One region of the Actinocorallia libanotica genome, then DNA from elsewhere that is predicted to be linked to it. Evidence: riboswitches for the same ligand, from Rfam matches in the RefSeq annotation. Region 1 holds a riboswitch; the other holds the start of a gene.
What was found. A riboswitch is a leader RNA that binds a small molecule or an ion and turns the genes downstream of it on or off. The one in region 1 is predicted to bind cobalamin.

Region 1 (15,558 bases):
CATCTGGCACTCCCACCACTGGATCGGGCTCTACGAGCCGAGCGGGGGCGACCTCGACCGCACCCGGCGCTACGCCGAGGGGCACAAGCGTCCTAAATACACCGAGATCCTCGCCAATTTCGAAGGGCGCCGGCCGACCGGCCGCGGCGGGAAGCAGCCCCGCGAGGCGCCGGCCGTCCGCCTCACGCCCTTCCACTACACCGACGCCACGGTGCCGGTGCGGGCGGGAGCCGAGTTCGAGGTCATCCCCGGCGACAGCCCGATCCGCGCCGCCCTCACCGCCTTCGACGTCCCGCCGGCCTGCGCGCCCATGCTGGTGCCGGGCCGGACCGGGCTCCGCCGGAGCTACCGGCTCGCCGCGTCCCGGGAGGCGGCCTTCTCCCTCCCCGCCGCGGCCCCCGAGCCCCCGGCGGCCGTCGCCGCACCGCCCGTACCGGACGAGGAAGAGCCGAGCACCTTCTTCGACGAGCACATCCTCCCGCTGCTGTCCCACATCGGAGAGGGGTTCTCCGTGGTGACCACCGACGACAGCACCGCTCCGGGGCCCGTCGAGCTGGTGATCCAGTTCGACGGAGGGGACGCGGCGCTGTTCAGGCTCGACGCGGGCTGGGACGGCAGGCACCCGGTCGTCCGCAGCGCGAAGATCATCATGGGTGAGCGCGTGAAGTCCACCTGGAGGCCCCGCTTCACCAAGCGCCACGACCTCCGGGCGGCGCTCGACTGGGGCATGAAGCAACTGCGGAGCGAGGCGCGATGACCTGGGACAGGGAGCAACGGATCAGGCTCGGCATGGAGAAGCACGTGCTGAGTCAGGAGTACCCCGGATTCAAGTTCCACGACCCGCTCGGCGAGACCCACGTCCGCGGCTGGTGGACCGCCCAGAGCGGACGCGGCTACGAAGTGGCCGTCTATCCGACCGCCGGTTTCCCCGACGAATGCCCCGAGGTCTACATCACCAGCCCCGCCCCCCTTCGCGGCTACTACAGGGCGATGACGGAGTACGGGAACAGCCACGCCATGCACGTCCTGGAATCCGACAGGCCCGGCTGGACGAAGGTCTGCGTCTACCACGCCGAGAAATGGCACCCGAAGGTCAGCCTCTCCGAAGTCCTGATCAAGACGCTTCTCTGGTTGTGGGCCTTCGACATCCATCGCGACACCGGCGATTCCATCGACGACATCCTCACGGGCAAGAAATAGGAGGAGCTTTGAGCAACGACCGCGAAGAAATGCGCAGGTTCCTGAAGGACTACGCCGAGGGGAAGAAGCCGGGCGGCGAGCGCGGCATGGTCTACAACCACAAGACCAAGCAGTGGGAGATGCGGACCGTCGGCGCGGAGCAGGACGGCGACCAGATCTACGACCTGAAGCAGAGCGACATCGACGTCTTCGGGAGGTCCGGTGGCTGAGCCGGGGCCCCGGCACGTGGTCATCCGCCCCGCCGCCCACACGATGCTCCTGGCCGCGGACCGGCCGCTGCGGCTGGGCTGCGTCCTGCACGACCACGGCGACCTGGCGGTGATCGACGGAAGCCCCGGCCGGGAGGCGGTGCTCCTGCCTCCCGGCTCCCGGGCCGACCTCCGCGCCGAGGACACCTTCCTGGTGTGCGCGTGGGACGGGAGGAGGTTCAGCGCGCACACCCTGGTGGACGGCGAGCCCGGCGCCGAGGTGGACGTCACCGTCGTCCCGGACGGCTCCGACGCGTTCGAACGGGTCAGGGGCATCTTCGAGACCGACCTGCTCGAGGACCGCGCGGTCGCGGTCTTCGGCGTCGGCTCCGGCGGGAGCTTCATCGTCCGCGAACTCGCCAAGGCCGGGGTCGGACGCTTCCTGCTGGTCGACCACGACCGCCTGGAGGTCGGCAACATCTCCCGGCACGAGTGCGGCATGCCCGACGTCGGCAGGCTGAAGGTGAACGCCGTGCGCGACCTGATCCACCGGCACAATCCCGGCGCGCAGGTCGTCACCTGCGCCGAGCGGCTGACCGGAGACTCCCGCGCGCGGATGCGCGGCCTCGTGCGCCGGACGGGCGCGGACCTCCTCATCGGCGCCACCGACACCCGGGAGAGCCGTCTCCTGCTCAACCGGATCGCGCTCCGGGAGAACCTGCCGCTCATCCTCGGCGGCATGCACAGGCGCGCCTACGGGGGCATCGTCCAGCGCGTGGTCCCCGGGCTCACCGCCTGCTACCAGTGCTTCGTCCAGACCCTGCCGCAGGAGGCGGCCGACAACGAGATCAGCAGCGAGGCGGACGCCGCCGCGGCGGGCTACACCGACCGCCTCGTGGCGCCGCAGCCCGGCCTGTCCACCGACATCGTCCCGGTGGCGCTGCACATCGCCAAACTGGCGGTCCTCGACCTCCTCGACGGCGCGTCCCCGGCACTGCGCTCTTTGGACGCCGACCTGGTCGCCAACTTCTACCGCTGGGCCAACCGCCGGGAGGAGATCTACGCGGGCCTGCGGCCCATGCGCGACACCGTGGACGGCATGACGGTGCTGCGCTGGTACGGCGGCGTCCTTCCCCGGCAGGACGACTGCGCGGTCTGCTCACCCGGCGACGACTCCTTCGACGACGGCACCTTCGGAACCGGCTGAGGACGTCCCGTCGCCTGGTCCACCGTACGGGGGCGGGCTATTCTCCACTCGCATGTGCGTATCGATCCTCCCACTGCGATCGCAGGTGAGAGTGCCATCGCCTTTATCACCTCGCATTTGCGTCTGTATGGTGAGGGGCTGCAGCGATGGTTCGCATTCGGTGAAGGAGACCCCCTGGTGTTCAAGCGCATGGTGCGGTGGGCCGCGGTGGCGCCGCTGCTGGCGGTGCTGGTCACGGGCTGCGGCTCGGACGGAGGCTCGCGGGACGGCGAGAGGAAGCTGACGGTGTTCGCCGCGGCGTCGTTGACCGAGACGTTCACCGAGCTCGGGCAGGCCTTCGAGAAGGAGAACTCCGGGGTGAAGGTGGTGTTCAACTTCGGGTCGAGCGCGACCCTGGCGCAGCAGATCACCCAGGGCGCGCCCGCCGACGTCTTCGCCGCGGCCAGTCCGGCGACGATGAAGACCGCCACCGACGCGAAGCCGGCGGACTCCCCCGTGGTGTTCGCGCGCAACAAGCTGCGGATCGCGGTGCCCGCCGGCAACCCCGCGAAGATCGACGCGCTGGGGGACCTGGCCGACGCGAAGGTGAAGGTCGCCCTGTGCGCCGAGCAGGTCCCCTGCGGGGCCGCGGCCGTCAAGGCGCTGGAGGCGGCCGGGGTGAAGGTCACCCCGGTCACCCTGGAGCAGGACGTCAAGGCCACGCTGACGAAGGTCCGGCTCGGCGAGGTCGACGCCGCCCTGGTGTACGCCACCGACGTGCTGTCCGCCGGCGACGAGGTCGAGGGCATCGCCTTCCCGGAGGCCGACGAGGCCGTCAACGACTACCTCATCGCCCCCCTGGGCGAGGCCGTCCTCCCCGCCGAGGCCCGGAAGTTCGTCGACCTGGTCCTCTCCGACCAGGGCCGCGAGACGTTCACCAGGACGGGCTTCCTGGCCCCCTGACGCGTCAGAAGTCCTCGTCGAAGGAGACGGTGCCCTCGACGGCCACTTGGTAGGCGGAGACGCGGCGTTCGAAGAAGTTGGAGAGTTCCTGGACGTCCTGGAGCTCCATGAAGGGGAACGGGTTGGCGGTGCCGTAGCGGCGGGGGAAGCCGAGGCGGGCGAGGCGCTGGTCGGCCACGTACTCCAGGTAGGAGCGCATGTCGGTGGCGCTCATGCCGGGGAGCCCCTCGCCGCAGAGGTCGTGGGCGAAGGCCAGTTCGGCGGCCACGGCCTCTTCCAGCATCTCGGTGACCTGGACGGTGAGCTCGTCGTCGAAGAGGGAGGGTTCTTCGGCCCGGACGGTGTCCACGACGCTGAAGGCGAACTCCATGTGCATGGACTCGTCGCGGAAGACCCAGTTGGTGCCGGAGGCGAGGCCGTTGAGGAGGCCGCGGTCGCGGAGCCAGTAGACGTAGGCGAACGCGCCGTAGAAGAACAGGCCTTCGATGCAGGCGGCGAAGCAGATGAGGTTGAGCAGGAAGGCACGGCGGTCGGCGGCCGTCCGCAGCTCGTCCAGGGACGAGATCGAGCCGATCCACTTGAAGCAGAATTCGCCCTTGGCGCGGATGCTGGGGATGTGCTCGATCGCGGCGAACGCCTGGCGGCGCTCGTCGTCGTCCTGGAGGTAGGTGTCCAGGAGCGTCAGGTAGAACTGGACGTGGACGGCCTCCTCGAAGAGCTGCCGGGACAGGTAGAGGCGGGCCTCCGGAGAGTTCACGTGCTTGTAGAGGTTGAGCACGAGGTTGTTGGCGACGATGGAGTCGCCGGTGGCGAAGAACGCGACGAGGCGTTTGACCAGGTGCAGCTCCTCGGATGTCAGCTTCGCCAGGTCGGCCAGGTCCGAGGCGAGGTCGACCTCCTCGACCGTCCAGGTGTTGCGGATGGCCGCCTTGTAGCGCTCGTAGAAGTCGGGGTAGCGCATGGGCCGCAGGGTCAGGTCCATGCCGGGGTCCAGCAGGGTCCCCTGCTCAACGGTGGTGGTCACTGGCAGGCCTCGCAGATCTCGGGGTTCTCCAGGGAGCAGGCGACCGCGTCGTCGTCGGCGGTCGGCAGGCTCTCGCCCCGGGTGGGGACGGTGGTCTGGGCGATGCGCGTCGCGGGGCGCGAGCGCAGGTAGTAGGTGGTCTTCAGGCCGGCCTTCCACGCGTAGGCGTACATCGACGAGAGCTTGCCGATGGTCGGGGTGGCCATGAAGAGGTTCAGCGACTGGGACTGGTCGATGAACGGGGTGCGGGCGGCGGCCAGGTCGATGAGCGCCTTCTGCGGGATCTCCCACGCGGTGCGGTAGAGCAGCTTGAGGTCGTCGTCGAGGACCGGGATGTCCTGGACGGAGCCTTCGGCGCGCTTGACGGCGTCGCGGATCTCGGGAATCCACAGGCCGCGTTCCCGGAGGTCGGCGACGAGGTACTTGTTGACCTGGAGGAACTCACCGGAGAGGGTCTCGCGCTTGAAGACGTTGGAGACCTGCGGCTCGATGCACTCGTAGCAGCCCGCGATGGAGGCGATGGTCGCGGTCGGGGCGATCGCGGTGAGCAGCGAGTTGCGCAGACCGGTGCGGGCGACGCGCTCGCGCAGCGCGTCCCACTCGGCCTTCCTGGCGTCGCCGATGGTGAAGTGGTCGGGGTGCAGGACGCCGCGGGCGGCGCGCGTCCGGTCGTAGGCGGGGTGGGCGCCGAGCTCTTCGGCGAGGTCGGCGGAGGCCGCGTACGCGGTGAGGGCGATCTCCTCGGCGATGTCGGTGGAGAGCCGCAGCGCCTCCGGGGAGTCGAACGGCAGCCGCAGGGTGAAGAACACGTCGGCCAGACCCATCACGCCCAGGCCGATCGGGCGCCACTTCTTGTTGGCGGCCTCCGCCTCGGGCGTGGGGTAGAAGCCGCGGTCGATCGTGCGGTCGAGGAAGCGCACGGCCGTGCGCACGGTCTCGCGCAGGCGGGCGAAGTCGAAGCCGTCGGTGGTGGCGTGGCGGGCCAGGTTGATCGAGCCGAGGTTGCACACGGCCGTCTCGGCCTGGTTGGTCACCTGGAGGATCTCAGTGCACAGGTTCGACAGGTGGACGACGTTGCCGGGCTCGGCCGTCTGGTTGCAGGTGCGGTTGGAGATGTCCTTGAACGTCATCCAGCCGTTGCCCGTCTGGGCGAGCGTGCGCATCATCCGGCCGTAGATCTGGCGTGCGGGGACCTGCTTGGTGTACTTCCCGGCGGCTTCGGCGGCCCGGTACGCGGCGTCGAACTCCTCTCCCCACAGGTCCACCAGCTCGGGGACCTCCTTGGGGTCGAACAGCGACCACACCGCGTCGGCCTCGACCCGGCGCATGAACTCGTCGGGGATCCAGTTCGCCAGGTTCAGGTTGTGGGTGCGGCGCTGCTCCTCACCGGTGTTGTCGCGCAGCTCCAGGAACTCCTCGACGTCGGCGTGCCACGGCTCCAGGTAGACGCAGGCCGCGCCCTTGCGCCGCCCGCCCTGGTTGACGGCCGCCACGGAGGAGTCGAGGGTGCGCAGCCACGGCACGATCCCGTTGGAGTGGCCGTTCGTCCCGCGGATCAGCGAGCCGCGCGAACGGATCCGCGACCAGGAGATCCCGATGCCTCCGGCGTACTTCGACAGCCGCGCGACCTGCCCGTACCGCTCGTAGATGGACTCCAGCTCGTCCTTCGGCGAGTCCAGCAGGAAGCAGGACGACAGCTGCGCGCGGCGTGCGCCGGAGTTGAACAGCGTCGGCGACGACGGGAGGTACTCCAGCCGCGACATCATCCCGTACAGCTCCGCGGCCTCGGCGACCGTCGCGGCGAGCCCGCACGCGACGCGCAGCATGAAGTACTGCGGGCGTTCGATCACCTTGCGGGTGCGCGGGTGGCGCAGCAGGTACCGGTCGTAGACGGTGCGCAGGCCGAAGTACTCGAACCTGTCATCGGCTCCGTCGTCGGCGAGCGCGTCCAGCTCGGCCGCGTGCGCGGCGACGAACGCGGCGGTGGTGTCGTTCAGCAGCCCCTCGGCGTGCGCGAGGGCGATCGAGCCGGAGAACGAGGCGACTCCTTCGCCCGCGGCCTCGTCGCGGATCAGCTCGGCGAGCAGCCCCGCGGCGACGCGCGACTGCGCCGGGTCGGCACCGACCTTCGCAGCCGCCTCCCGGATGAGGAGCTCCCGGTCGGGTGTGGCGGGTGCGGTGACGGTCATCGGCTCTCCCTCGTGTTCCCGCCTTCCGGGCGCACGGAAGACAGCACACGGGACCCGACGGCACCGCGCCTGCCCACCGGCCTTCCCTCGAGGCTTCATGGACGTCTCGGCGCGCGGGCAGGTCTTCGGACTCAGGGGCGCACGGCACACGCCTACCGGCCGTCGCTTCCCGGGTCCCGCGGGACCCAGTGCTTCGTTGACGGCTTTCGTTCCCCATCACCGCTGCGGGGCAGTCCCGGATTCCCACCGGGTTCCCTCTTGCGCCGCTTCGACCCTGACGGGCCGGAGCGGACCAGCGCTGCGGAAGACTCTACATCTAGTGGCGGCGGCGAATGAACAACCCAGATGTTGTAGGCGTGTTCATCGTGACGCTGACGACGCCGGATCGCGCCACGCCCCGGGGCGGGGAGGTCTCACTCCAGAGACGATCAGGGCATGTGCCATGATGGCGGACGAAAAGGCGAGCGCGGACGAGGAAGCCGGTGCGAATCCGGCGCGGTACCGCCACTGTCATCGGCGAGCGGATCCCGACTGAAGCCACTGCCCCCTCCGGGGCGGGAAGGCCGGGACGAGCGTTCGAGCCGAGAGCCAGGAGACTCACGCGTCTCGCCTCCTCGATGTGACTGGGGCGGATCTCCCCGGAGAGGAAGTGCGTGGCGTGCCCATGGAGCGTGCCCGAAAAGCGCCGTGCCAGGTCACGGTGTGCCGTGGCTGTTGCTGCGGCGGCCCGAAGGTCACCGGTGTGGACCATGGCGAGCAGCTCGCACGGCTGAGGCGGGAGGCGCCCGTCCTGGTGTCGGACTGCCTGGGCGTCTGCGAGCGCGCGAACGTCGTCGTGGTCCGGCCCTCGGCGGCGGGACGCGCCGCCGGAGCCCGGCCCGTCTGGCTCGGCCTGGTCAACGGCCCGGACGCGACCGAGGACGTCGCCGGCTGGATCAGGGCGGGCGGGCCCGTCGTAGTGCCGATCCCCGACATCCTGGACCTTCATGTCTTCGCTCCGCCACGCCGTCCTCCGGCGGTCCGCCCCTCGAAGGTTCGCGGAACACCGCGTGAGAGGAAGACCCCATGACGGGCAGACGCCCTTTGTCCCTGCTGCCGGCGCTGGTCTGCGCCGCGCTGGTCTCGGCCTGCGGCGGCGGCTCCGCCGGGGAGACCGGAACCGAGGCGCCCGCCGCGCGCGGCTTCCCGGTCACCGTGTCGAACTGCGGGGTCACCACAACCTATGAACGGGCTCCGCGGCGGGCCGTGACGATGAACCAGCACGTCACCGAAGTACTGCTGGCGCTGGGTCTGGAGAAGTCGATGGTCGGCACGGCCTTCCTCGACGACGCGATCCTGCCGGAGTACAAGGCGGCCTACGACGGCGTCAAGGCGATCGCCGACGAGTACCCCTCCTACGAGACGCTGCTGGCGGCCGAACCCGACTTCGTCTACGGCGGGTTCACCAGCGCCTTCGACGAGAAGGAGGGCCGCGGCCGGGAGCGGCTGTCCGAAACGGGCATCGACAGCTACCTCGACGTCGAGAGCTGCCCGTCGGGACCGGTGACCATGGCGACCCTGGAGCAGGAGATCCGCAACGTCGCCGGGATCTTCGGTGTCCGGGAGCGGGGCGAGCGGGAGCTGGAGCGCCTGCACGGCGTCCTGGACTCGGTCGCCGGGAGGCTGGAGGGCGTGGATCCGGCCAGGGTCTTCGTCTACGACAGCGGCGACAAGACCGCCTTCACCGCGGGCGGCGCGGGCATCGGCAACGAGATGATCGAACTGGCGGGAGGGGAGAACCTCTTCGCCGACGTCGACAAGGCGTTCGCCGACGTGTCGTTCGAGCAGGTCGCCGAACGCGCCCCCGAGGTCATCGTCATCTACGACTACGGCGGCCAGAGCGTCGAGGACAAGAAGAGGTTCCTGCTGGCCGACCCCGTCCTGAAGGACGTTCCCGCGATCAGGGAACAGCGGTTCGCGGTGCTGCCGCTGTCGTCGGCCGTCCTGGGGGTGAGGGCGCCCGCCGGAGTGGACTCGCTGGCCCGCCAGATCCACCCGGACCGCTTCAGGTGACCGGCGCCGCCCGCGAGGCCGGGGCGGACGCCGCCGCTCCGGCCTCCCCCGCCGTGCCGCGCAGGCTCCCCTACGGGCTGGTGCTGCTGCTGTCCGGCGCGTTCCTGCTCGCCGCCGCGACGGCCGGGGTCGCGGTCGGGTCGATCACCATTCCGGCCGGGCAGGTGTGGGAGATCCTGCTGCACCGGGCGCACCCGGCCCTGGCCGAACCCGCCTGGCCCGCCGTCCGCGAGACCATCGTCATGGACGCCCGGCTGCCCCGGGTGCTGCTGTGCGCGGTGGTCGGAGCCGGGCTGGCGGTGTGCGGCATGGCGCTGCAGGCCGTGGTCCGCAACCCGCTCGCCGACCCGATGCTGCTGGGGGTGTCCTCCGGCGCGACCGTCGGCGCGGTCGTCGTCGTGGTGTTCGGGGTGGCCTGGTTCGGGGTGTTCACCCTGCCCTTTTCGGCGTTCCTCGGGGCGCTCGCGGCACTCGTCGCGGTGTTCCTCCTGGCGCGTTCCGGCGGGCGGATGACCACGGTGCGGCTGGTGCTGGCGGGCGTGGCCACGGCCGAGGTGCTGTCGGCGATCGCCGGTTTCGTCGTCGTCACCTCCGACGACCCGCACGCCGCGCAGTCCGCGCTGCGCTGGATGCTCGGCGGCCTCGCCGGGACCACCTGGGAGATGTTCTGGATCCCGGCGGCCGCGGTGCTGGTGGGCACTCTCGTGCTGCTGGGGGTGTCGCGGCCGCTGAACCTGCTGCTGGCCGGGGAGGAGGCCGCCGCGGCGCTCGGCCTGGACGTGCACCGCTTCCGCGCCGCCCTGTTCGTGCTCGTGGCGATGATGACCGGCACGATCGTGGCGGTCAGCGGCGCGATCGGCTTCGTCGGGCTGATCATGCCGCACGTGGTGCGGCTGCTGGTCGGCGCCGACCACCGGCGCGCGCTGCCCGCCGCGGCACTGCTGGGCGCGGGCTTCCTCATCGCCGCCGACCTGGCCGCCCGCACCCTGGTCAGCCCCGAGGAGATCCCCGTGGGGATTCTGACGGCGCTGGTGGGCGGCCCCTTCTTCCTGTGGCTGATGCGGCGAAAGGCGGCACGGTGACCCGGACCGCTCCCGGAACCCTCTCGGTCCAGCGGGTGTCGGTGGCCGTGGACCGCCGGACCCTGGTGGACGCGGTGTCCCTGGACGTCGCGCCCCGCGAGGTCGTGGGGCTCGTCGGACCCAACGGCGCGGGGAAATCCACCCTTCTGCGCACCCTCTACCGGGCGGTGCGCCCCACGTCGGGGCGGATCCTCCTGGACGGCGACGACGTGTGGCGGATGCCCGGCAGGCGGCTCGCCCGGCGGCTGGCCTGCGTCCTGCAGGAGGCCTCCGGGGAGTTCGAGCTGAGCGTCCACGACGTCGTCGCGATGGGCCGCACCCCGCACAAGCGCGCCTTCGACGGCGACGGCCGCGCCGACCGCGAGATCATCGCGTCCTCGCTGGGCGAGCTCGACGTCGCCCACCTGGCCCGGGCGCCGTTCGAGCGGCTGTCGGGCGGGGAGAAGCAGCGGGTCCTCATCGCCCGCGCGCTCGCCCAGCGCGCGGGAACGATGGTCCTGGACGAGCCGACCAACCACCTCGACCTGCGCCACCGGCTCGACGCACTGCGCCTGGTCCGCCGCCTCGGCGTCACCGCCGTCATCGCCCTGCACGACCTCGACCTGGCCGCCATGTTCTGCGACCGCGTCTGCGTCCTGCACGGCGGCCGCGTCGTCGCGCTCGGGACGCCCGCCGAGGTCCTCACGCCCGAGCTGCTGGCCGAGGTGTACCGCGTCGCCGCCGAGGTGGACGTGAACCCGCATACCGGGACGCCTCGGCTCACCCTGCTCCCCGGCTCCGGTCCCCGGGAAGAAGCGCCTTTCACCTGAGCGGGCCTTCACGGGCTCCGGCCGCGGCTCCGGGGCTCCCCTCACCGGTCCGAGGTTTTTTACGAGACGAGACGGTCCGTCTTGACACAGGGGCCGTCGCCCCGCATACTTCCCTTTATCGAGACGGACCGTCTCGTCTCGATGGACACGACCGAGCGTGCGGAGACCTTCCGCTCGCGCCGACGAAGAGGAGGTGGGGCGCTCTGCGTACCCCCGCGCAACTGACCCTCGACCAGATCACCAAGCGCTACGGGACCCGCGTCGTCCTGGACCGGGTGTCGCTCACCGTCCGGCCCGGCGACCGGATCGGCGTCATCGGCGACAACGGGTCGGGCAAGTCGACGCTGCTCAGGCTCATGGCGGGCGTCGAGCGGCCGGACAACGGCGAGCTCGCGGCCGTCGCGCCCGGCGGCGTCGGACACCTGCCGCAGACGCTCGCGCTGCCGCCGCACGCCACCGTCGCCGACGCCGTCGACCTGGCGCTGGCCGACCTGCGCGAGCTCGAGATCCGGATCCGGGCGGCCGAGCTCTCACTCGACGCGGCGGGCGCGGACCTGGACCGCTACGCGGAGCTCGTGGCGGAGTTCGAGGCGCGGGGCGGCTACGAGGCCGACGTCCGGGTGGAGGTCGCGCTGCACGGCCTGGGGCTGCCCGGACTCGACCGGAACCGCCCGCTGGGCACGCTCTCCGGCGGCGAGCGCGCCAGGCTCGCCCTGGCCGCCACGCTGGCCTCCTCCCCCGAGCTGCTCCTGCTCGACGAGCCGACCAACGACCTCGACGACCAGGCCACGGCCTGGCTCGAGCAGCGCCTGCTCGCCCACCGGGGCACGGTCGTGGCGATCACGCACGACCGGATGTTCCTGGAGCGCGTGACCACCGCCGTCCTGGAGGTCGCCGAGGGCCGGGTGCGCCGCTACGGCGACGGATACTCCGGCTACCTCACCGCCAAGGCCGCCGAACGCGCCGCGCAGGCGCGGGCCCACGAGGAATGGAAGGGGGAGCTGGACCGGCATGCCGCGCTGGTCTCGGCCAACGCGGGCCGGTTGGCCACAATCCCCCGCAAGATGGACAAAGCAGGCATGGGCACCGGCGCCTGGCGGGCGCGCTCCCGCACCCACGGCGCCGCCGGCCGCATCCGCCAGTCCCAGCAGCGCCTCCAATGGCTCACCGCCCACCCCTCGCCGCCCCCGCCCGAGCCCCTGCGCTTCACCACCGTCCCCGCCACCGCGGGCACCGCCCCCGGCGACGACATCGCCGTCCTCGACGACGTGGCGGTCGCGGGCCGGCTCCACCTGGAGTCCCTGACCGTCCGCGCCGGTGAACGCCTGCTCATCACCGGCCCCAACGGCGCGGGCAAGACCACCTTGATGCGCGTCCTCGCCGGAGAACTCCAGCCGGACACCGGCGAGATCCGCCGAACCGGCCGCATCGGATACTTCCGCCAGGACGACCCCGACACCGACCCCGGCAGCCCGCGAGATGCACTCCCCGCCGCCGCTCCCCGGCAGAGCGGCGCGGCACACCGGACCGTGCTGCAGGCATACGCGCACGGAAGGCCGGGAAGCCCGGATGAGCACGCGGACGCGCTACTCGCCCTCGGCCTGTTCCAGCCGTCCGACCTGAGCCTGCACGTCGGAGAACTGTCCTACGGCCAGCGGCGCCGGATCGAGCTGGCCCGGCTGGTGAGCGAGCCCGTGGACCTCCTCCTGCTCGACGAGCCGACCAACCACCTGTCACCCATGCTCGCGGAGCAACTGGAGGAGGCCCTGGCCTCCTACCACGGCGCCCTGGTCGTCGTCACCCACGACCGCCGCCTTCGCGCCACGTTCACCGGCACCCGCCTCGAACTGGCCGAAGGCACGGCCACCGCGTCCTCCAGCCCTGGAGCGGATCACGTTCGTCCGAAGGAACGACACGGCCGCGTCAGCGTTTGTCCAGGTTCTTCGCCATCGCTCGGTTGACAGAAGGGTCTCGGCCCTGCAGATACGGCGGAATCGGCTGGTACCCGCTCTTGCGGTAGAGCTGGAGGGCTTCCTTGTTGCGCGCACCGGTTTCCAGGACGATGCGTCGCGCGCCATGCGCGGCGACGTCCTCTTCCAGTCGGGCGAGCAGCCGTCGTCCCACGCCGAGACCGCGCAGGGAAGGTGCTACGTACATGCGTTTCAGTTCGGCGACGAGGCCGTTGCCGAGAGCGCGCCAACCTCCGCAGGCGACTGGAGAGCCGTTCTCGTGATAGCCCAAGAAGAACGCACCTCGCGGTTCCCGGAACTCATCGACGGCAACGCGGTCGATGAATTCGCCGTCCTCGTCGTCATAGAGGCCATCGTATTCCGCGAGCAGCACGGTGATCAATTTCTGAGCGTCGGGGTGGTCCATCGCCCGGGCGACGAAGACAACGGTTCCCTCGGTCACGCGTACAGATCCGCCTTCTCCCCCAAATTCGGCTGGCGCGAGCGACCGTATCCGTTCCCGGATCTGCGCCGCGCGAGGATCCTGCAGATCATCGAAGATCTCCAGGGCCTCCCGGTAGCACTCTACGGCACGCCGCGAGGCGCTTTCCTCGAGCAGCAACACGGCCCCTAGCCGACACAGGTCCATGGCGGTTCCGTGCCGCTGTCCCAGGGCTCGCCGGATGAGCAGAGCCTCTTCGTAGCAGCGCAGCGCCTCGGCCCTCTCCTCCAGATCGAGGTGGACATCGCCCAGGTGTCCCAACGTGATGGCCGTGCCGTTCTCGTTTCCCACCTCACGTCTGATCTCCAGGGCCGCCCGCAGCACCGAGAGCGCCTTCTGGAACCGCCCCGCACCCTGGTGGGCGACACCCGTGTAGGTGAGCGCCATGCCTTCGCCGTTCAGCGCCCCTTCCGCTCGCCAGATCTCGAGCGAATTCGTGTAGCACGCGATCGCCTCCTCGAACCGGCCGAGTCCGAGATGGCATTCACCCAGATTGTTGAGAGTGGCCGCCTCGCCGAGCGCGTTCCCCAATTCCCGACACAGTGCGAGGGCACGCTGGTGGCAGCCGATCGCCTCCCGGTACTGGCCGGTCTCGCGGAAGGCGTCGCCGAGCCCGTTCAGCGCCCAGCTCTCGCCGTCCGCGCTCCCCGACTCCCGGCTGGCGGACACGCTCGTGGAGTACAGGGATATCCAGTCGATCCAGTGCTTGGAGGTGTCGAAGAAGGCCCACAGCGCCAGGGGAAGACGCCAGGCGATCTCCGGGAACCCCTTTCGCGCCGCCGCCTCGGTGACGGCCGCGATGTTCTGCCGCTCGGTTTCACACCAGCGCAGGGCGGTGCCGCGATCGGGGAAGTCCAGGGGTGGCGGGCCAGGCGGGACGCCGGGCGGCAGACGGCGCCGATGCGGGGAGAGGACGGTGTCGGCGGCGTCCGCCGTGTACAGGTACCACGTGAAAAGACGTTCCAGACAGGTCTTCCGATCGGCGTCGGTCTCTTCGACGGCCGCGCGCTCGGTCGCGTAATGGCGCAGGAGGTCGTGCATGCGATAGCGCTCGTGCCCCACCTGTTCGACCAGGTGCATATCGGTCAATTCGCGCAGCACCCGCGCCGTTCCGGGGTACGTCGCCCCAACCAGGACACCGACCGCGTGGACGTCCATGTCGGCACCCGGGTGGAGGCTCATCCGGCGGAACGCCTCCTGCGCCTCGGCGGAGAGTCCCTCGTAAGACCAGGAGAAGACCGGACGAATACCGCCTTCGTCATCCGAGGCGTCCAGGGCCTCCAAGGGCTGTGCGGCCAGGTCCCGCACCAGCGAGCGCAGCGGGACGCGGTGCTCCCCGGCCGCCACCCGTTCGCCGCCGAGGCAGAGCGCGAGCGGTAGATGCGAGCACAACCGTGCGAGTTCCGCCGCGCTGTCCCCGTCCAGGCGCTCAGAACCGATGAACTTCTCCAGCAGCGCCCGCGACTCTCCGTCGGAGAAGGGGGGCAGGACGATCCGGTGCGCCCCGTACCGCGTCACCAGCCCACCGAGGCTGTTCCTGCCGGTCACCAGGACGGAACACGACGCCGATCCGGGAAGCAGCGGAACGATCTGCTCGACGTATCGCGCGTTGTCCAGAATGACGAGGACACGCCGCTCGTGCAATGTCGTCCGGTAAAGCGCGGACAATTCGTCGAGCTCGGTGGGAATGCTCTCCTTCGCCACGCCAAGCGCGCGCAGGAACGCGTTCAGAACGCCTTCCGGTTCGGCCGTGGGCCGATCGTCATAGCCGTGCAGATCGATGTAGAGCCGTCCGTCGGGAAACCGGTCCCGCTGCCGGTGCGCCCAGTGGACCGCGAGGGTCGTCTTGCCCACGCCCGCCATGCCGATGATGACCGCCACGGATACCGCGTTCGAACCCTCTCCCGCCTCCAGCAGCGCGTCCAGTTCCGCAAGGTGCTTCCTTCTGCCCGTGAAATGGGCGATGTTCCCCGGCAGTTGCTGTGGTCTGGGCGGCTCGCCCCGCCCGCCGATGATCAGTCCCCCGTGAACGTCACGTATCTGAACGACATTTCTCGCATCCCCCGAGAAGTCGTTCCGCATCTCTCCCCCTCGCCGACCCCGCCGGAAAATACTCTCTATTATGGAGCATAATCATCGTGCCGACCAGCCCGAGGACGCCATTTCCCTGCAGGAGCGATCACGACCGATGGCTCGAGTATTTTTCGGTGCGCGATCACGCGAGGGGGAGTCGTCCGAACGACGGGAAGTGCATACCCGTCCGGCGGGTCATGGGGGCCACTGGTCGCAGTATTCGATGTGGATCTCGCGGGCTGCGCCGAGGATGCCGTCGTTGGCGTGGAGTTCGGTGCAGAAGTGCGGATAGTTCGGGTGGATGGGGATGTAGCCGGGGCCGTGGCGGGCGACATCGAGGA
Region 2 (12,745 bases), on a different contig from region 1:
ACAGGCCCGCCGCCGCGCGGGCCTCGCGGCGGAACCGGGCCCGGAAATCCTCACTGCGCAGCAACTCCACGGGCAGTACTTTGACCGCCACGATGCGCTCCAACTCCCGGTCACGGGCCCGGTACACCACCCCCATCCCGCCCCGTCCCAACGGCTCCAGCAGCTCATAACGCCCCGACAAGACCTCCACCACACCACTCCCGCCCGCCCACCCGCCCGGAACATGATCCACACCAAAGTACGGACAAAAACGACCATGGTCGGATCAAATGCCTCAACCGGGCCTTGGCAGATCGCAGCACCCGCTCATCGACCGCTAAGAGAGCCGCCAAGTTGGCGAGGGGAGCACGCTCCTGTTTCACAGGCCGTCACCTATGAAACGCCCCGGCCGGTGAAGCGCGATGTCAATGTCCGAAGCCCTCTGCACGGCTCTACCAGCAGGACGCCGCTGGCATGGTCGAGGTTCGGGCGTCGATCAACGACGGTGCCTGGACGGGCGCCTACGCCACTGCCAAGCCGCCGCAGGACGAGCCCGACGACGAGCTGCTGTCATGCTCCGTACAGGCACCCGTCGACCGGCGGCGTCCGCTCTTCATCCTCAACGTCCCCGCCGCAGCCGCGGTTGCCACCGCCTCCATCGGCCGTGACCGGTTCACATTCGTCACCCCAGACGGCGACCAGATCACCGGCCGCGGCTGGGCCTCCCTGCTTCCTCCTCGCACCAACATGGAGTCCCGCGTACAAGTCGAAGGTGAAGGAGAGGCATTCGAAGACCTCGTCGCCGTGTGGCAGACGGCGCAGATCCCGGCGCGCTGATTTGTGACAAGTCAGGGTTCCCCATCGGCGGCAGAGCGGCATGCGACCCCTGTGTTGTCACCAACTTCCGCCAAAATCGCTCCCGTAGGTGCTGGAAGGGCCGTGCCCGCCAGAGCCGCGGCGCCCTTCGGGCGGAGGCGAGGGATCTTCCTCGATCCACACCCCCGTTAGTTCCTTCCAGGTGGCCGCTTCGCTGGTAAGAGTGCCGTCCTCTTGCTGGGACAGTGCACGGCTTGTCTCGCTCCCCCACTGGACGATGGTGGAGGGGTGCTCGGCGCGTTCGCGGTCGAGTGCCTCCTGGATCCGGTAGGGGGTGGCGTCTGATAGCAGCGGGTCTGGACTCGTCGGCTCTGCTGTGTCCAGAGTTGGAAGCCAGATGACGAATTTCCGCCTGTTATCGGAAGCTTCTATGCGGCACGCCCACGCTGGCTGGCGGGGCTCGCCGGGTATGGGTATGTAGGGGCCGATTGCTGCTCGGCGCATCCGGCACTGCGCCATGGCCTGCTCCCGCCTCGGCGTTAGATCACTGGTCTGCTCGTCATAGAGTTGGTAAGCGGCTAGGACTTCGTTGTGCAGCCGTCTCTGTTCGGCCTGGTACTGCTTCCGCATCTGCTTGATCTGCTCACGTCGGCTGGCTCGCCACCAGGCCCCGGGTAGGTGAGAAGCCCTTAGGTAGGGGTGGCTACTCAGGTCGCGTTCCTGACTCACGAGATCTTCAAGGGTCCGGACAAGTTCACGCGTGGCCGTGCACAAGCGGTCCGCATCGGCGGCCAGGACCTCGTCCTCAAACGAGCGACTCGGGTAGTGGTAGTCCCAGCCCTTGCCGTTGGGTTCGACTGCGCAGTACTGGTTCTCAGGGAGTTGATAAAAGACCCCTGGCCTCGTCGGGGAGCTTGAGCTATAGGTGGGAGCGAGCTTGCGGAATACCTCCAGCTCGCGCAGGTACATGTATCGGATTTGTCGCATCGCGGCTCGACTCACGACTCCACCCGCCTGGAGAAGGGGATTACGTCTTCCTTTGTACCCCTCCGGTCGGTCGATCTCCAGGGTCGGCGCACCAGCGATCTAAGGCACTCTTACGGGACGGGCGTGACGGCGAGAGGCTCATCAGGACATTCCTCGGCGAAACGAGTCAGCGCCACCTTCTCCGCCTCATCCATACTCAACCCCCACCTGAGAGGGTCTTTTGTTGGTTTCCGTCCGCCTTGATGGTGAAGAGTCCGGGTTTGGGTTCGGTGGCGAGGTCTCGGCTGACGAGTCGTTTGAGTTTGGCGCGGATGCCTTCGACGGTGTTCTTGTGGGTGTGGGGCAGGCCGAGGGCGAGGCAGGCCTCGCGGGCATGCAGGCCGCCGGGATGCTGGGCCAGGACGGCCAGGAGATCCTGGTAGGCGGGCGGGAGCTGTGGCCGATCGGGCTCGGGCGGGGCCGGGGGAAGCAGGTCGAGCAGGGTCTGCCGGGTGACTTCCAAGCGGGTGAGCTGCTGCTGGACGGTCTCGAGTTCGGCGGTGAGCCGGTCGACCTCGGCCCGGGCGGCATCGTGGAGGCCGGTCAGATGCCGTAGCAGCGGCTCGGGCAGCTCGGACGGCACAATCCTGGCCACCGGCAGCTGGGATGACACAGTGCGGTTGTGGGATGCGGCCACTCGCAGACCCATCGGCAAGCCCCTCACCGGCCACACCGACGCCATCTACTCCGTGGTGTTCAATCGGGACGGTGCGACCCTGGTCACCGGCAGCCACGATCAGACGGTGCGGTTGTGGCGGCTTTGACCAGGAGGAGACTCAGCCCCTGACGCACCGACCCTCAACAGCACCCCGAGGCCGGACGCCCTGGACTCCTGCTGCGGACGGCTGGACGCGCGGCGTAGACGGCCGGATGGCATCCCCAGCCGAACTCCGACCCGCCACATCCTCGATCACAAGTTTCGTCGCGTCTTCCGACGACACCAGCGCCGCGCGGTCGTCGAACTTCAACCCGTTCGGGTCGGCCCCGGCGACCACCAGGACAACGGTCAAGAAGACGCGGTCAGGACGTCGGCCTCGGTCACCGACGACAGCACGATGTCCGTTTCGGTCAACGCGGAGATTCATCCGGTTCAGCCAAGTGTTCGGTCTGTCTGTTTCGGTCAAACGGTGGGACCGTCACCTGAACCGCTCTGGGTCTGGTGGAGGCTCGATTCCCTGAGAGGATCGAGTCGTGGCACGTCCCTCCCCTTACCCGCCTGAGCTGCGTGAGCGTGCGGTGCGCATGGTCACCGAGATCCGCCCGAACTACCCCACCGAGTGGGCCGCGATGAAAGCGGTCGCGGCCAAGCTGGGCATCGGTGCGGCCGAGACGGTGTCGGGCGCAGGTCGATGAGGGCAAGCGGCCCGGCACCACCACTGCCAAGGCCGAGGAGATCAAGAAACTGCGCGCGGAGGTCGCGGAGCTGAAGCGGGCGAACGAGATCCTCAAGGCCGCCACGAGTTTCTTCGCGGCCGAGCTGTGCGCCACGAGGCGCCATGGTGATCGAGAGGCGGTGAGAGACCGCTTCCATCGGGTCGTCGCAGCGGCTTGATCAAGCTGGGGGCAGCCTGACCTGGGGGGCGCCGGGGAGGGTGGGAGCAGTCCTGACGAAGGCGGGTCGTGCCGGGACTGCCAGACGGTGCGGGCTCGTCGAGCGTGGTCGCAAGGTGCAGCGTAAGCGAACTGGTGGTTGAAGCTCTGTAACAGCGAAGCCGGCTCAAATCTGGTGGATATGGGTCGGTGCGCAGCGCACGAACCCGCGGGTCCTTCGGGGCCGGGGCTGGACTCCGAAGCCGTGTAGCTCGAGCGGTGGGGAGGCCGCGGTGAAGGTCTGTGGCGTAGCCGCGGCGATGCTGCCGGAGTAGAGCCAGGCGCCTCCCTGACCGAGCGATCACTTGGTGAACGTGGGAACCATCCCGTGGTCGCCCTCCCCGCCGGGCGTCCGGCCTGGTGGAAGGGCAGGACCGTTGCCGTCTGAGGGCTGCGGGGTGGGGCGGAGGCCTCGTAGTAGTCGCGGGCGTGACGACCCGCCGCAAGAGTCCGGGAGAGCCGGATGCAGGGCGAAGGGGGCCAGCGAGTCGAGCAGTTGTGGTTGCTGGAAGGTCAGGAGGATCGTCGTTGGTGAATACCGACGAGCCGGGGCACGCGCTGGTGGAGGCGGAGCGCCGGGTACTGAGGATCCAGACCAAGCTGCACTGTTGGGCCGGTGACGATCCCGATCGCCGGTTCGACGACCTGCTCAACTTGGTCTGCGATCCGGGCTTCCTGCTGGTGGCCTGGGATCGGGTGAGCGGGAACAAGGGCGGGCGCACTGCCGGGGTCGACGGGCAGACTACCCAGTCGATCGAGGTCTGGCAGGGCGTCGAGGATTTCCTGGCCGGGCTCCGGGCCGCGTTGCGGGAACGGAGTTTCCGGCCATTGCCGGTGCGGGAGCGGATGATCCCCAAGGTGGGTGGGAAACTGCGCCGTCTGGGGATCCCGGCGATCGCCGACCGGGTGGTCCGGGCGTCCTTGAAACTGGTGCTGGAGCCGATCTTCGAGGCGGATTTCCTCCCATGCTCCTATGGGTTCCGCCCGAAGCGCCGTGCTCATGACGCGGTCGCCGAGGTGCGTTACCTCGCTTCGAAGCCACGGTGTTATGAGTGGATCGTCGAGGGAGACATCAAGGCGTGCTTCGATATCACCGCTGCGGGGCAGTCCCGGATTCCCACCGGGTTCCCTCGCACGCCGCCTCCCCCTGACGGGCGAGGCGGACCAGCGCTGCGGAAGACTCTACATCTAGTGGCGGCAGTGATCGAACAACCCAGATGTTGCAAGCGTGTTCCTATGGAGCCTGAGGAGCGGGACGCGGCGGTGCGGCGTCACCGCTTCGTGAAGGTGCCGTGGATCTCGCCGGAGTTGATGTCGATGTCGGCCTTCTTGCGATCCGCGCTGAAGGTAACGGTCATCTTGCCTTGGCGGCACTTGCCCTTTTGGTACCATTCGGTCGGGATGAGGGAGAAACGAAACTTCACATCGGTGCTCGTGTAGTCACCCTCGGCAACGACATCCTGTTCGCAGGACCATCGAAAGTAGAACATCGAACCGACCAAATCCCCCTTCGACATTTTTGTGAACGGCTCGAGTTTAAATTCCGAGTACCTGGCCGTCGAGTCGGCCTTGCTGGTCGGTCCGTCTTCCCAGGTGGCACTCCCCACCCAGAGGCCGCCCTCCTCGAAGCGAATGGCCGGAGGCGTGTACAGGACCGGTGAGCTCACGACCGCGTCAGCGCGCTTCTTCTCCCCATCGGTGGAGAACCGGCTGTTTCTCTCGGCCAGATCGTCCAAGGCGAAGAAGAGGCCAGCGACAACGGCCACGAGGGCGACGGTGGCCTTGGATCGCCTGGTCAGGGACGTCTGCCGGGTGAGCTGGGCGGGTGTGGTAGGTCTGGGCACGGTGTGGCGTTCGACGACGGTCCGGGCGGGGAGAGCGGGTGCGGGTGCGGGTGGAGGCATCCCCACCGGTACCGGGGCGGAGGCCAGGAGGGTCCGCAGGGCGTGGCTGGCGGTTTCGGCGTCGGCGTAGCGGTCTGCGGGGTCCTTGGCCAGCAGGGTGCCGATGAAGACGTCCCAGCCGGGGTGCAGGCCGGGGCGGTGGGCTGACGGCGCGTCGGGCTTCTTCTGGATGTGCTGGAGCAGGAGCGCGGCCGGCAGGTCCGCGGTGAAGGGCGGGCGTCCGGTCAGGGTCTCGAAGAGCACGCACGCGAGGGAGTACAGGTCGCTGCGGTGGTCCAGGAGCTCGGCCTGGGCCTGCTCGGGCGACAGGTAGGCGGGGGTGCCCACGAGGGTCCCGGTCGCGGTGAGCCGGGTAGCGGTCTCGGCGGCGAGTTTGGCAATGCCGAAATCCATGACCTTGATCCGGAGCCGCTCCCCGTCGCGGTGCACCATGATGTTCGACGGCTTGACGTCCCGGTGGATCACTCCGCGCTCATGGCTGTGCCGCAGCGCGTCCAGGACGCCCTCGGCGACGGCCGCCGCGTCCTCGGGGCTCATCGGCCCGGACTCCAGGCACTGCGCGAGGGTCTGGCCCTCCAGGAGCTCCATGACGATGAACGGCACGGGCTCGTCCCCGGTGGTGTCCTCGCCGAGGTCGAGGACCAGCGCGATATTCGGGTGGGACAGACTCGCCGCGGCCTTGGCCTCCCGGCGGAAACGCCCCTTGAAGGTGGCGCTGCCCAGCATCTCCGCAGGCAGCACCTTGACGGCGACCTCGCGCTCCAGCACCCGGTCGACGGCGTGGTGGACCACCCCCATACCACCGCGCCCCAGAGGCTTCAGCAGCTCGTACCGGTCCGCGACGATCCGCACAGAGGGCACCTTCCCCCGCCATGGTCATTTCGGCCAGGATGGCATAGACCGGGATTAAGAGCACGTCTCACGTGGCGATTCGGGAGAGTTTCCTGTGGTAGATCAGAGCGGGTGTGAGGTGAGGGAAGCCACGAACAAATGGCCATGACGCTCTAGCGCACGGCCATGAGACGGTGCGCTCGATCTTCTGTCGGTGTCGACGCGCAACGACCTGCACACCTTCTGAAGGGATGCGTTGTCAGTATGAGCAATCCCAAGACCATCGTGTTCTTCGCCGCCGTGCCGCCCCGGTTCGTGAACCACGCTTAGAGGTGTGCGGTGGTGCAGATGCGGATGCAGATGCTGGTGCTGCTCTTCAACGCCACAGTGATTGTCTCCAAGCAGTGTGCAGGGCCTGACCGCGGTGGCCGCATAGGACTGATTCGACCACGCCATACGCGTCCGGCTCGTTCTTCTTTACGAGATCACGGGACGCCGTTCGTCACCGTCGACTCAAGGAGCACAGTTCCGATGTCCACCTTTGATCCGCCCTGGGTCTGTCCCGAAACGATCAGTGTGATTACGCTGGCGGCTGGAATCGGGAGGCTCTGTGACGAGAGAACTGGCGGGCCGATACCGTCTGGACGCCTTGCTCGGCCGAGGCGGCATGGGTGAAGTCTGGCGCGGTGTCGACCTGCTTCTCCGCCGGCCCGTCGCAGTTAAGATCATTTCCGCTGGGTTCGATGCGGAGCCTGAACTGTCCGCCCGGCTGCGCCGCGAGGCTCTCGCTGCCGCGGCCGTCCACCACCCCGGCGTGACGACTGTCTTCGATGCCGGCGACGAGGACGGTCGTCCCTACATCATCATGGAACTATTGGCTGGGCGTGACCTGGACGCCGTCCTCCGTGACCACCCGTCCGGACTTCCTGTCCGCGAAGTCGTGCAAATCGCTCGGCAGGCCGTTTCCGCGCTCGACGCCGCGCATTCTCGCGGCATCGTCCACCGCGACCTGAAACCCGCCAACCTCATGCTGCTTGACGACGGTACGGTGAAGATCTGCGATTTCGGGATCTCGCGTATCGCTGACGCCACCAGCGGCATGACCGTCACCGGCCAGATCATCGGAACACCGGCTTACATGGCGCCGGAACAGTACAGCGGCCTGCCCTCGACCACCCATACCGACCTGTATGCCCTCGGCTGCACTCTCTACGCCCTTCTCACAGGTGCCCCGCCCTTCTCCGCCGCCGAGCACCTCGTCGCCCTCATGCGCCGGCACCTCGACGAGCCTCCGCCTCAACTGCCCCCGGCCATCCCTGCCGGCCTCCGAGACTTCGTTACCGGCCTCCTTGCCAAAGACCCCGCCGACCGCCCCACCGACACCACTGCCGTCCTCGACCGTCTCGCCGCTCTCGATGAGCCGCCTGCCGGAAGCACGCCGCCCACGGATCCCGTCCCGAATGCCGCACGGCGGCCAGAGCCATCTGCGGAACAGGCCGTCCCGCCGACGTCACCACCGCTGGCCGCACCGCCCGTGACTCGCTCACCGCAACCGTCGACGACGCTCCTCGACGACCGAGCCGTCCCGTCGGCCCGACCGACCGGGCCGGTGATCCACAGATCCGCTGCCGTCCCCGTGATCGCCATGGTCACCGTCGCCGCCGTACTCGCCGTACTGCTCATGATCTTCGATGGCGGCGACGGGAGCCCGGCACCGGCAGCACCGACCTTCCAGCCGCTGCAGACGTTCCACCTTGGTTATGAGGCCGAGGAGTTCGCCTTCAGCGGAGACGGCGATCTCCTCGCCACGAGGTCCCTGGATATGCACGATAGGGAAATCGATGTGTGGGACGTCGGATCGGGCAAGGTGAAGCACACGCTGAAGACACCTGATTCGTCGTCAGGGCTCGAGTTCAGCTCCGACGGCCGGTTTCTGGCGACCAAAGACGGCAGTGCCAGGCTGTGGGACTCCGCCACGGGCAAGCTCCTCTGGAGCCTCCCCGGCAGGTTGACGAGATTCTGGGGGTTCTCCTCAGATGGCCGGACCGCGCTCACCATGAACCTGGCCGAAAGGAGCCTCTCATATCATGTCCTGGAGTTGCGTGAAACGGAGACGGGCCGGGTCCGGATCCGGCTCGCCGGGACTTACAAATGGCTCCGGTCGGTGGCCTTCTCCGGCGATGGCAGATCCGTCGTAGGAACAGGCGACTCATCCATTTTGTCCTGGGACGTTCTGACGGGTGAGAGCACCGTGCTCGGCCAGACGTTGAAGAACATGGTCGTCAGCCCCACCGGCCGCTCGGCCGTCATATCCGACTACATCTCGGGGGCCCTCTGCAAACCGGATGGCACGGAGATCCTCTCTCTGCCGAATGAAAAATTCTCGTACTCGCCGGACGGACGCTTCCTGATTAATTCTGAAGCCGAGGCGTTCTTCGTGCGCGACGCGGACACCGGCACCGAGATCCGGCGGATCCCGACACAATCCGGCCACAGACACCATCTGTTCAGCCCCGACAGCCGGATACTCGTCGACGACGGTGCCCTCCGCAGCCGCCTCCGGCTGTGGAACATGGAGGACCAGACCCTCATTGCCGAGCTTCCCTTGGGCGGGTCGGTCCGGCACATGGCATTCAGCTCGGATAGCGGACTGTTGGCGTCCACGAACAACAAGGGCGGTGTGCAGATCTGGAAGACGCGGGGCTGAGAGCAGTCACCGCACCAGTTCAGTCCGGTCTACCCGGACGCTCCCGAAGCCGCAGGAAGCACGTCTGGGCATGATCCAGCGCAGATCATCATCAGATGAACACCTTTGCACCGCATTCTTGCCGCCCGTCGAAGATATGCTGGGGTCGATGCCATGGACTCCATGCGCGACGACCATGAAGTGCTCCGGGTCTGGTGGGCTTCTTCCTCGATCTGGTGTTGTCACCGCAGGACACCTACCGCGCTTGGTCCATCACCGTGCGGCCGCCGCGCTCCCGCATGTGTGACGCGACCCAGGCACGTTATCCGGTATGTCTTCGTGTTCAAGATCGGCCTGCTGTGGTTTTGGGCTTAGTACTGCTTCGGGGCCTGTCATCGGCGCTCCTCTGAACCAGAGGGCCACGGTGAAGTGGCAGGGCGATGGAGGCTTGGAAAACGATCTTAGTTAGCGTGGAATCCCCCATCCTTGGGCTTGGAGTCTTCCCTGGTGGGGGAGTTTCGTCGGTACCCCCCATCACCCACAGCTACATGGCGGCTGGGGCCACGTTCGGGAGCGGAGGGCCAAACAGCAGGGCGAGCACCGCGACCGTCCCGAGCACGACCAGGACAGGCCGCACCCACCGGGACCGGGCCGGCACACCTCCTTCACCGGCGGAGAGAGACGTTGTGGGCGGCGGGGTGTAGGGAGTCACTCACACCTCATGAGACGTCGTGCCAGGCACAGAAAGATCCTGCGGATTTTCAACGGCTCCCAACGCAGGCTGCTGCTCGCGGGACGCGGTCACTGGTCCCTGCACACTGTCGTAAATCGATCGGTTCTCGACAGCTCCCTCTGACAGCCAGAGTGTCGATTCCCGTAGTCCTCTGCACAGATGACCTGGTGTTTCGGGGCTGATTGCAGAGGACTTCGGATGCTTCGGATTTCTGTACTCCTCTGCACTACTGTCGATCTTCGTCTGTACTCGTCTGCACGGATGGTGAGGTCGGCGTGGTCGACGACGTGGCGGGTGTGGCCGAGCTGGGTGTGTTGACGGCTTCGGCTGAGGAGTGGTCGCTGGCCGTCCGGCGGGCTGAGGTGATCGGCCGGTTGGCTCAGGGGCGGCGGGTCGGGATCGCTGCTGTGGATGAGGCGGCCGCTGAGTTGGGGGTTTCTCGCCGCCAGGTCTATGAGCTGTTGAGGCGGTGGCGGACGGGTTTGGGGGTGGTTTCTGATCTGCTTCCGCGGCGGTCGAGTGGTGGGCGTGGGCGGGCCCGGGTGAGTGAAGAGGTCGAGGCGCTGCTGCTGGAGGCGATCCGGGGGCTGTATCTGTCCAGCCAGCGTCGTTCGGTGAGCGCGGTCTATAAGGAGGTCGTCCGGCAGTGCCGGGTCCGGGGGCTGGCGGTTCCGTCGCGGGGGACGTTGGAGAGGCGGATTGGTCAGTTGGATCCGGTGGCGTCAGTGACGGCGCGTCAGGGCGCGGACGCGGCGCGGGCGTTGCGGTCGGCGGGTGGGGATGTACCGGTGATCGAGGGCCTGCTGGAGCAGGTGCAGATCGACCACACGGTCGTGGATTTGGAGATCGTGGATGAGCGGCATCGGCTGCCGATCGGCCGCCCGTATGTCACGGCCGCGATCGACGTGGCGTCCCGCTGCGTGGTGGGCCTGGTGGTGATGCTGGAGGCACCGTCGGCGTTGGCGGTGGGGTTGTGCTTGGCGCACATGGCCTGCGACAAGCGGCCGTGGCTGGAGCGGCTCGGGGTGAGCGGGGCCTGGCCGATGTCGGGTAAGCCGCGCGAGGTCTTCACCGACAACGCCGCCGAGTTCAAGAGCGAGGCGCTGCGGAGGGGCTGTGACCAGCACGGGATCAAGCAGTCCTACCGGCCGCTGGGGGCGCCGCATTTCGGCGGGATCATCGAGCGGCTCATCGGGACGATGATGAAGATGGTGCACGACCTGCCGGGCACCACGTTCTCCAATCCCGCCGAACGTGGCGACTACGACAGCCAGGCGACCGCGGTGCTGACGTTGGCCGAGCTGAACAAGTGGCTGGCGCTGGCGGTGATGGTCTACCACGGCGAGGTGCACGGCACGCTGAAGCAGACCCCGGCGGGGCGGTGGGAGCAGGGCGTCGCCGAGTCGGGCCGTCCGGCGACGGTCGCGAACGAGACGGCCTTCCTGGTCGACTTCCTGCCGGTAGAGCGGCGGACACTGACCCGCACAGGCTTCACCCTTGATCACGTCCAGTACTTCTGCGACGGGCTCAAGCCGTGGATCGTCCGCCGCGGCGGCCTGGAGAAGTTCGTGCTGCGCCGCGACCCCCGCGACATCTCGCGGATCTGGGCGCTGGACCCCGACGGCACCACCTATCTGCCGGTGCCCTACCGGACGTTGTCTCGGCCGCCGATCAGCCTGTGGGAGCAGAAGGCGGCGGTCGCCCGGCTGCGGGAGCTGGGCCGGGACCAGGTGGATGAGAACGCGCTGTTTTCGATGGTGGAGCAGATGCGGCAGATCGCCGAGGACGCCGCCGGAAAGACCCGCGCCTCGCGCAGGTCCCGCCGCGCCGTGGAACGCCGGTCGGTGATCCCGACACGGCCAGCGCCGGCGACCGTCATGCCGCCGCCCGCTCACGACGGTGGGACGGTGGCGCCGGCGGTGCCGTTCGAGGTGATCGAGCAGTGGTGACGGTGGCGGAGGTCGCCGACCCCGAAGACCTGTCGCACCTGCATGAGATCGCCCGGCGGGTGGCGCGGCTTCCGGCGGCCGAGCGGCTGAGGTATGTGCGGGCGGACCGGTGGATCGGCTACACCCGCGCCTCTCAGGCCCTGGCGAAGCTGGAGACGCTGCTGGCGCACCCGAAACGGGAGCGGATGCCCAACCTGCTGCTGCTCGGGGCCACCAATAACGGCAAGTCGATGATCATCGAGAAGTTCCGGCGCGCTCATCCGCCGATCTCCCACCCGGAGCGGGAGGAGGTGCCGGTGCTGGTGGTGCAGATGCCCTCGGATCCGAAGGTGGCCCGCTTCTATGCCGCGGTGCTGACCGCGCTCGGGGCGCCGCTGCGGCCCAGCATGCGGCTGGCCGAGCTGGAGCAGTTGACGCTGTGCCTGCTGCGAGCGGCGGGTGTGCGCATGCTGGTGATCGACGAGCTGCACAACACCCTGGCCGGCCACGGCAACGCCCGCCGCGAGTTCCTCAACCTGCTGCGGTTTTTGGGCAATGAGCTGAAGATCCCTCTGGTCGGGGTCGGCACCCAGGAGGCGTATCTGGCGATCCGCTCCGACGACCAGCTGGAGAACAGGTTCACCCCGTTCGCCCTGCCCCGCTGGCAGCCCGGAGGGGAGGCCTGCCAGTTGCTGGCCAGCTTCGCCGCCTCCTTCCCGCTCCGCGTTCCCTCGCAGATCGCCACGGTGGAGATGGCCGAGTACCTGCTGGCCCGCAGCGAAGGCACCATCGGCGAACTCGCCGCCCTGCTCACCGAGGCCTCCGTTGCCGCCATCGAATCCGGATCGGAGTCGATCAACCAGCGCACCCTGCTGATGGCCGACTACGCCGGCCCGACCGAGCGGCGCCGCCTGTTCGAACGCGAACTCACATGACCGTGGCCCAGGGTGTCCGGCGGTGGCCGATCCACCCCCGGCCGCGCCCAGGCGAGGCGCTGACGTCGTGGCTGGGCCGCCTGGCAGCCGTCTACCGCCTGTCGGTCGGGCAACTGCTCCAGCACAACCTCGGTCCGGCCTCCGCGCTGCTGAACGGTGCCACCGCCGATGATCTGGACTGGGACCCGCCGCTTGCGCTGCTGGAGGCGCTCGCGATGCGGACCGGCACCGAGTCGGGCGAGCTGCGGCTGATGACGGTCGGCGGATGGGTGCCGTGGCTGGCCGACACCCTCGACGCCGAGCGCGGCTCCGAGGCC

Region 2: another riboswitch for cobalamin. It lies ahead of ABD140_RS40330 (hypothetical protein); the one in region 1 lies ahead of ABD140_RS02135 ((2Fe-2S) ferredoxin domain-containing protein).

What each region holds. Positions count from the first base shown of each region.
Region 1 is NZ_BAAAHH010000001.1:431,487-447,044, reverse strand. Features, by position in the region: gene ABD140_RS02170 (hypothetical protein) at 1-757, shown strand, start outside; gene ABD140_RS02165 (hypothetical protein) at 754-1,200, shown strand; gene ABD140_RS02160 (hypothetical protein) at 1,209-1,409, shown strand; gene ABD140_RS02155 (HesA/MoeB/ThiF family protein) at 1,402-2,595, shown strand; gene modA (molybdate ABC transporter substrate-binding protein) at 2,773-3,537, shown strand; gene ABD140_RS02145 (ribonucleotide-diphosphate reductase subunit beta) at 3,542-4,561, opposite strand; gene ABD140_RS02140 (ribonucleoside-diphosphate reductase subunit alpha) at 4,558-6,750, opposite strand; cobalamin riboswitch at 6,850-7,062, opposite strand; cobalamin riboswitch at 7,223-7,349, shown strand; gene ABD140_RS02135 ((2Fe-2S) ferredoxin domain-containing protein) at 7,493-7,819, shown strand; gene ABD140_RS02130 (ABC transporter substrate-binding protein) at 7,816-8,802, shown strand; gene ABD140_RS02125 (FecCD family ABC transporter permease) at 8,799-9,884, shown strand; gene ABD140_RS02120 (ABC transporter ATP-binding protein) at 9,881-10,693, shown strand; gene abc-f (ribosomal protection-like ABC-F family protein) at 10,897-12,654, shown strand; gene ABD140_RS02110 (ATP-binding protein) at 12,617-15,226, opposite strand; gene ABD140_RS02105 (hypothetical protein) at 15,413-15,558, opposite strand, start outside.
Region 2 is NZ_BAAAHH010000067.1:7,355-20,099, reverse strand. Features, by position in the region: partial or broken gene ABD140_RS38200 (protein kinase domain-containing protein) at 1-193, opposite strand, end outside; gene ABD140_RS38195 (hypothetical protein) at 454-816, shown strand; gene ABD140_RS38190 (hypothetical protein) at 874-1,764, opposite strand; gene ABD140_RS38185 (hypothetical protein) at 1,979-2,434, opposite strand; gene ABD140_RS40290 (WD40 repeat domain-containing protein) at 2,322-2,585, shown strand; partial or broken gene ABD140_RS38175 (transposase) at 3,013-3,300, shown strand; gene ABD140_RS40330 (hypothetical protein) at 3,925-4,413, opposite strand; cobalamin riboswitch at 4,432-4,595, opposite strand; gene ABD140_RS38165 (protein kinase domain-containing protein) at 4,683-6,167, opposite strand; gene ABD140_RS38160 (WD40 repeat domain-containing serine/threonine protein kinase) at 6,757-8,853, shown strand; gene ABD140_RS38155 (Mu transposase C-terminal domain-containing protein) at 9,841-11,514, shown strand; gene ABD140_RS38150 (TniB family NTP-binding protein) at 11,508-12,428, shown strand; gene ABD140_RS38145 (TniQ family protein) at 12,425-12,745, shown strand, end outside.